DNA from 2 places in the Pseudoalteromonas sp. Angola-30 genome. Region 2 is predicted to be linked to the other one. Evidence: predicted binding sites of a transcription regulator. Region 2 holds the regulator's gene; the other holds the start of a gene.

Region 1 (4,108 bases), on a different contig from region 2:
ACGATTTTCATAAACCAGTCCTGCTCCCACAGCGGTACTTCTAAGTCTAAATCAACTGCTTCGCGTACAAATGGCACGGTTACCACCTCTAATGCATCGCCGCGTTGCATATCAAAACCTACCCCACCTTGTAATAGGCGACGTATATTTGACAAAGCCTCTACCGAGCGCGGCGCCATGGTTGTTTCGCCGTTTTCACCTACTTTTGGCACATAATCAACGGCAACCGAGACGCTAATTCTGCGAATAACCCCTGTTTGTTGGCGCTTATGCGAAATGGTGGTGTCTAGCTCAAAGTTACGTGTAGCCTCTTTATGCACTCGGCTTGGGTTCGTTGCCGTACCAGCATTGCCTTGACCTGCCACTTCTGGAATAGTTGAATTCATAGGGGGCTGATTAGTCAGTGCCCCAGGAATTCCTACCGCTAAGCCACCAATGTTGTTCTCTTCAAATGTGGTTTCGCTTCTTACTGCTGGTAAGTCTGGGTTGTAGCGCTTTTGTGTTTCTTCTACTGAGCTAAAGTCCATGTTTAAATCAACTTGCGCCGTGTAGTTACCCAAGCCGACTACAGGAATAAGAATACTGTCTATTTTTTCTAAATACTCTTGCTCACGCTTTCTTTCAATGTCGTACTCTTTACGAGAGCGTGCTGCTAATGAGTCTTGTGAGCCTGAATTAAGTAAGCGGCCATTTTGATCTGTTACCGTAACACGTGAAGGCTCAAGCCCTTGTACTGCAGAGGCAATCATATCAACCACTGAGTCAATCTCTTCGCCATCAAGCATTCTGCCGCGCTTAAGAGTCAATACCACTGTGGCTGATGGCTTTTTCTCTCTGCGTGCAAATACGTTTTCTTTTGGAATGGCTAATAAAACTTTAGCGCGTGTTACGTTGTTTAATTCTTCTATGGTGCGGGCAAGTTGTTGTTCGCGGCCGTGTTTTAAGCGTTCACGCTCTAATCGTTGGCTAACACCAAAGCCCATATCTTGCATTATGATGTCGGTGCCTGAAGTAGGACCTTGCTCTAGGCCTTCACGGGCCATCAGCAATTTAATGTTTTGATACTCGCTTTCATCAACCGAAATTACGTTGCCGTCTAGTTCGTAGTCAATTTTTTGTGCATCTAAAAAATCAAGGGTTTGGATCAGCTCTTCTGTTGGCATTTTACCCAGCGGACGCATGTCTGGCTGACGTGCCCAAATAATCACAAATATGGCAATAGCTAAACAAATAGCCAGCGCAATAATAAGGGTAACTTGGCGAAGCACATCAACACCATTTAAGGCGCTTAAGTAGCCCGACTTTTGTTCTTGTTGCTCGTTATCTTCGCTTTGGTCAATACCGCCGCCAGCAAGAGCAAGATCTGTTGATTGATTAGATTGCGCCACAATAATTCTCCACTACCTACTTAAACAGGCATGTTCATAATTTCTTGGTATGACTCAACAAGTTTATTTCTTACTTGTACTGTAGCCTCAAATGCCACTGACGATTTTTGTGAGGCAATCATTGCCTCAGCAAGCGATACACTTCTATCACCCATTTCAACAGCCACTACTTTTTGTTTGGCATCTTGTTGTAAGCCATTAACCGTGTTTAATGCATCACTTAGTAAGTCACCAAATTGAGCAGACGATGTTGGCTGAGCTTGAGTAGGTAGCTTATTGATTTGATTTGTATGGCCTGCTTCTAAAGCCATTGATTGCATTTCTTGAAATAGCGCGCTGTTTTGAATTTTCATAATTTTCTCTGGCAAATGCAGTTAACGTTCATAAAGGGAATAAAGCACAAAGTGTGCCATAAAAATAAACCTTTAATTACATGAGGTTAACTATTATTTTTGAGAGTCAGAGATTTGACAACCCTAAACTAAGCGTGGTTAGTTTAGGGTTATATAGAAGAAAGGGATAAAGTTATGCGGGCAGCGAAATACCTAAATCGCGCATTTGCGCTAGTTTATAACGTAAAGTACGCGGACTGATCCCAAGTGTTTGGGCAACATCTTTACGTTTGCCTTGGCAGCGCGCTAGGGTCTCTAATATTATTTTATGCTCTTTATCTTTTAGCTCATCTTTATAGCTGCCAGTATCAACACTAGGCAGAGAGCTACTCGCCTCTGCAGGCGTTATTTTGTCATCATAATACGCGCCACTGGGAGTGTTCGCTTGTTCAGGCGCTATCTCCTGTTTAGGCGTACTGTTAATTGGCGCTTGCATTAAGTTTTCAATAAAAATAGCCTGTTCGCCAATTACATTGCCCGTTCGCAAAATAAGCGCACGTTGAATTACGTTATCAAGCTCGCGTACATTACCTGGCCATGCATGGCTTAGTAATTTTTGCTCAGCGGCACTATCAAGTGTTGCTAGCGGCTCTTTACTTTTAACTAAATGGCGCTCTATTAAATGCTTAGCCAATACTATTATATCCCCTGGGCGCTCACAGAGCGGTCGCCACATTAGGGGGAATACATTTAAGCGATAATATAAGTCTTCTCTAAATTGGTTATCTGCAACGGCTTCTTTTAGGTCGCGGTTACTGGTTGCGAGTACTCTTACGTCGAGTGAAATTGTTTTACGGGCACCTAAACGCTCAACTTCACGCTCTTGCAATACCCTTAATAGCTTAGCTTGCAGCCCTAAGTCCATTTCGGTTATTTCATCAAGTAATATGGTGCCGCCCTGGGCTTGCTCAAATTTACCTGGGCATGCCTGTATTGCACCAGTAAACGCGCCTTTTTCGTAGCCAAATAAAGTGGCTTCAAGCATGTTTTCGGGAATAGCCGCACAGTTTATTGCCACAAAAGGCGCATCGCATCGGTTTGATTTATCGTGAATGTAGCGCGCTAACACTTCTTTACCAGAGCCACTAGGGCCTAGCACCATAACACTTGCATCTGAGCGCGCCACTTTGCTCGCCAGCTCTAAAAGCGCAATACTGCTAGGGTCGGCAACAATTGGGCCGTCAGTGTCTTTTGGCTTTTCGGGTAAATACCGACTAACCATATTTAAAAGCACCTCAGGGGCAAATGGTTTAGCCATATAATCAATTGCGCCTAAGCGCATTGCCTCGACTGCATCATCAATCGTTGCATAGGCAGTCATCATTAATACGGGGAGATCTGGGTAGTTAAGCTTAATGCTTCTAAGTAAATCTAGGCCGCTCATCGCGCCCATTTGCACGTCGCTGACCACTAATGAAAACTCAGATTTTTTTAATTGGATCATGGCTTGCTCAGCACTATCGGCTGCAACACAGGCAATACCCGACATTTCTAACGTGTCTATGAGTGCTTCTCTTAAACCTGCATCATCTTCAACCACTAGTATTGTATTACTCATGCTGTTTTCTCCTGCGTTGAAGCCGTGCATATAGGCAGCAATAAACTAAAACATGCACCGCCATTGGCATTATTAACCACTTCAACACGTCCTTGATGCGCATTAGCCACAGAGCTTACAACAGCAAGCCCAAGCCCTGTACCTTGGCTTTTTGTGGTATAAAACGGTTCAAAAATTTTCTCTATTTGGCTCAACTCTACACCAGGGCCGTTATCGCATACGCTAATACGCACGGTATCGGGTTCGCTGCTATCGCGCTGCGCTTTTAATGTCACCTGGGCTTGGCTGCCAATAATTTGAATACTATTGTGAATAAGGTTTTGAATAGCACTGGCCAGCGCGGTTTTATTACCGGTAATTTCTATGTCTGGCTCTGGTAGCTCAACAACAAGCGAGCTGTTATTTAAGGCCACCATTGCATCGGCACCTAGTTTTACCTCGTTTAAAAGCTGCTGCATAGAAACCTGTTCAACCACTTGTTGCTCGCCGCTTTTGGCAAAAAGCAGCATATCGTTAACTTGGGTTTCTAAATCTTTTAAACGCGACATTAACTTAGTTTGAAAGTTATCCCGTGATGACTCTGGTAGCTTTTTAGAGCCCAAATTGGCCGCGTATAACATAGCCGCCGAGAGCGGTGTACGCACTTGATGCGCAAGCGATGCCACCATTTTACCTAACGCACTTAGGCGCTGCATATGGGCTACGCGCTTTTGCAAACGGCGCGTTTCTGTTAAATCTGTCATTAATATTAATTGCCCAGGCTCTGGCGC
Region 2 (4,108 bases):
GAACGGCCGCTTATGATAATTAACTCCATTTATAGCCCTTAGTATTTACTACGATTGATCAACAATTACTTGATACAGCTCTGCATCGGTTTTAGCACTACGCAGCTGTTTACAAAATTCTTTGTTGCTCAGTTTATCAGCTATGGTTGCCAGAGTCTTTAGGTGCTGTTGGTTATCGCCATCTGGTACGATGAGTGCAACAAAAATATCAACAGGGCAGTTATCAATAGCATCAAAGTTAACAGGTGTGTCGCTAACAAGTACTAAAGCCAGCGGCTCTTCTACGCCACCCATTCTGCCATGAGGAATGGCGATCCCCCGGCCAATACCAGTACTGCCTAGCTTTTCTCTGCTTGCCAGCGCATTAAGAATATCTTGTTGTGGTAAGTAGGGGAGCTTTTCATGAGCAAGCTCACTGATAAACTCTAAAATTCTTTTTTTACTACTAAAAAGGACCGCAGCTTTGCTGCAGTCCTGGCATACTAATGTACTTAATTTCATAATATTAGTGTCTAGCAAGCTTCTCTTTATGTTTTATGACTTGACGATCGAGCTTGTCAATCAACGAGTCTATAGCGGCATACATATCTTGGTGCTCTGTTGAGGCAAATAAATCTGCGCCACTTACATGAATAGTCGCTTCTGCTTTTTGGTTGAGTTTTTCTACATCGAGAATGACATGCACATTGCTAATATGATCTGAGTGCCTTTCTAGCTTTGCAAATTTATTATTTACATAGTCTCTAAGTGAATCAGTTACTTCTACGTGACGACCAGTTAGGTTTAGTTGCATAAGCATTTCCTCTTTGTTTTTTACGTCTTATATCAAACTCTTTCTCTGATTTGACGGTGGAATAGCTAGCGATTCACGGTATTTTGCTATTGTGCGTCTAGCTACTTTAATTCCTTGCTCTGCCAATATATCCGCAATTTTACTATCACTCAATGGTTTAGCTGAGTTTTCCGCGGCAATTAGCTTTTTAATTAGGGCACGTATTGCGGTTGATGAACACTCGCCGCCGTTTTCAGTGCTTACGTGGCTTGAGAAAAAATACTTAAGCTCAAAAATACCACGTGGCGTATGCATATATTTTTGCGTAGTAACACGCGAAATTGTCGATTCATGCATTTCTACCATTTCAGCAACATCGTTTAAAACCATTGGCTTCATGGCTTCTGGGCCATGTTCAAAAAATGCCTGTTGCTGTTTTACAATACAGTTTGTTACCTTAAGCAGCGTGTCGTTTCTGCTTTCAAGGCTTTTTATAAACCATTTAGCTTCTTGTAAGTGAGAGCGAATAAACTGGCTATCACCACTTGATTTTACGGTACGTGACATAGCCGCGTACTGACTATTTACGCGTATTTTTGGCATGCTATCTGGGTTTAGCTCTACCACCCAGCGGCCTTTTATTTTTTTAACCGATACATCTGGTATTACATACTCCGACTCTTCCCTTACTATTGTATCTGCAGGTTTTGGGTTGAGGGTATGTATTAGGGTCATGACCTCTTTAAGCTCGTCTTCTTTAAGCTTAGTCTTTTTCATTAATGTACGATAGTCGCGTGCCGCTAATAGATCAATGTGATCGGTTAAGATCATTTTAGTTTGTTCTATAAAAGGGGTGTCTTTATCAAACTGGTTTAGCTGAATACACAAGCACTCTTGTAAACTGCGCGCGGCTATACCTACAGGGTCAAATAACTGAATACGCTTTAAAACGGCTTCTATTTCATCAAGTTCAACTTCAACTTCGTCATCGTTTTCTTGGTTAAAGCTCTCTAAAATTTCTTCGCAACTTAGCGTTAAAATACCCGAGTCATCTACAGCTTCTACAATGGCAATAGCAATGGCTTCGTCAGTTGGGCTAAAAGGAGTAAGCTGAAGCTGCCACATTAAATACTCATGTAGCGTTTCAGTAGAGGCACCTTGATAAATAGACTCATCTTCCGGCATTGGGCCTGAGGATGCCGCAGGGGCTGCGCTCATGTACTCATCCCAGGTTACATCCATTGCCATATCATCGCTAACGGTGTCTTTATTTAAAGCTTCGCCACTGTCTTGCTCGTACTCGCTAGTTGTATCGTCAGCCGATGCGCTTACGGTTACATCATCCGTATCTGCTTTTTGTTCATTTTTTCCAGCCGACTCTTCCGTGTAATCTTGCTCTTCTACTTCTAATAGCGGGTTGCTATCAAGTGCTTCTTGTATTTCTTGCTGGAGATCCAATGTACTGAGCTGCAGCAAGCGAATCGCTTGTTGCAATTGTGGAGTCATTGTAAGTTGCTGGCCCATGCGCAGCTGTAATGATTGCCTCATGTATCTCTAACAATCCTTTTATGTTGTTATAATTAATATTAGCAGATGCTTGTAGGTGTGGCTTAAATGTTACAGCCTAAATTGCTCGCCTAAATAAACATCGCGTACAGTTTTGTCATTTAATACGTGTTCTGGGGTGCCAGATGCAATTAGCTCCCCATGAGAAACAATGTAGGCTTTTTCACAAACATCAAGGGTTTCTCTTACATTGTGATCGGTAATTAATACGCCAATGCCACGGTTTTTAAGATGTTCTATTATTTTCTTTATATCTAACACTGAAATCGGATCAACACCAGCAAAAGGCTCATCCAATAAAATAAATTTAGGGTTTGCTGCCAGTGCTCTGGCAATTTCTACACGGCGGCGTTCACCACCAGAAAGCGCCATACCTTGGCTATCGCGAATATGCTGAATACTAAATTCATCAAGTAAGTTGTTAAGCGTTTCTTCTCGCGCGGCTTTATTGAGCTCTTTACGCGTTTCTAAAATCGCCATTAGGTTTTGATAAACTGTCAGCTTTCTAAATATTGATGACTCTTGCGGCAAATAGCCAATGCCTAAGCGGGCGCGGCTGTGCATAGGTAATAACGTAATGTCGTTATCATCAATAGAAATTTTACCTTTGTCGCTAGGTACTAACCCTACAATCATGTAAAAGGTGGTGGTTTTACCTGCGCCATTAGGGCCCAATAAGCCAACAATGCTGCCGGCTTCTACTTCAAGGCCTACATTTTTTACAACTTGGCGGCCTTTATAGCTTTTTGCTAATAGTTCTGCTTTTAAGGTGCTCATGGTTGACCTTCGTTACCTGTTTTTTCTTTAATTTTTGCTTCAACAGGCACTAAAATTGTGTGGACACGATCCGTAGAGTTTTCGTCTTTTTCTGCGCTAATAAGCTGCTGCTGCATATCGTAGGTAATACTTTTAGCATTAATTTTTTGACCGGCTTGTGCGACTTCAGCATCGCCAACAAGCGTTAAAAAGCGCTTTGCTACGTCGTAACGTACTTCGTTTGCACTGGCGCTCATTACGGTACCATCGTCTTGTTTTTCTTCGAAGTAGGCTGGGCTGCCAGTGGCAATAAGGAGTTGTTTGTTATCCCCTAAGTCTTCACGTTTATGTACTTCGAGTCGGTCGGCTGTAATTTTGCGATTGCCATGCACAATTTCGACGTTCTTTTCAAAAATACCTACGTTTTCTTTAAGTTGGCCTTCTTGACGGTCTGCACTAATAGAAATTTGATTTGCTGGCGGTTGAGCAGCAGGCTCAGCAGCAGAGGCGCTAAATGCAAGCATTAGCGATGGGATAATAAGTATTTTAGTGAGTTTATTGGTCATAATATATTGTTCGCGTATGGTTAATTAGTTTTATTACTTCGGTTTTTAAATCGGCTTCAAGGCCTTTACCGACAATTTTTAAATTAGGCCCAGTGACAACCACTGGCTGCTCAGAGCGCATTGTTAGCGCTTTAATGTCGACTTCGATGTTATCGGCATCGATGTTATCTATCATGGCGTTATCAACTAAATTTTTAGCAACCACATTGCCTTCTAAAATAAGTTGTTTATCTTCGTAAAGCGTTGCTTCGTCTGCATTTATTCGCCATGTTTGCTTTTCGTTATACAAGGTGAAAATAGGTTTTTCAAAAAACGTAAAACCAAGCTGTTGGTACAGCTCCATTTTAGCCGCTGTGACTTTATGGCTTATTTTGCCTTGCTCGTCATAGGCTGTTTGCTTAAGCTCTATAGCGGTGTAATCGGGCTTTGCAATTACTTCAGGTTCTTG

What was found. The regulator sigma-54, encoded in region 2, starts transcription at its own class of promoters, with help from an activator protein. The targets are predictions, from matches to a motif close to GTTGGCACGNNNNTNGNNT.
Region 1: a site for sigma-54 is predicted at 1,784-1,802, ahead of fliE (flagellar hook-basal body complex protein FliE). Genes of this name have one in related genera too.

The regions. Positions count from the first base shown of each region.
Region 1 covers NZ_JAQREI010000012.1:30,271-34,378, reverse strand. The annotation lists gene fliF (flagellar basal-body MS-ring/collar protein FliF) at 1-1,388, opposite strand, end outside; gene fliE (flagellar hook-basal body complex protein FliE) at 1,409-1,741, opposite strand; gene PSH54_RS14415 (sigma-54-dependent transcriptional regulator) at 1,914-3,338, opposite strand; gene PSH54_RS14410 (sensor histidine kinase) at 3,335-4,108, opposite strand, start outside.
Region 2 covers NZ_JAQREI010000005.1:62,678-66,785, forward strand. The annotation lists gene rapZ (RNase adapter RapZ) at 1-29, opposite strand, end outside; gene PSH54_RS08855 (PTS sugar transporter subunit IIA) at 49-501, opposite strand; gene hpf (ribosome hibernation promoting factor) at 506-793, opposite strand; gene PSH54_RS08865 (RNA polymerase factor sigma-54) at 821-2,320, opposite strand; gene lptB (LPS export ABC transporter ATP-binding protein) at 2,390-3,115, opposite strand; gene lptA (lipopolysaccharide transport periplasmic protein LptA) at 3,112-3,660, opposite strand; gene lptC (LPS export ABC transporter periplasmic protein LptC) at 3,650-4,108, opposite strand, start outside.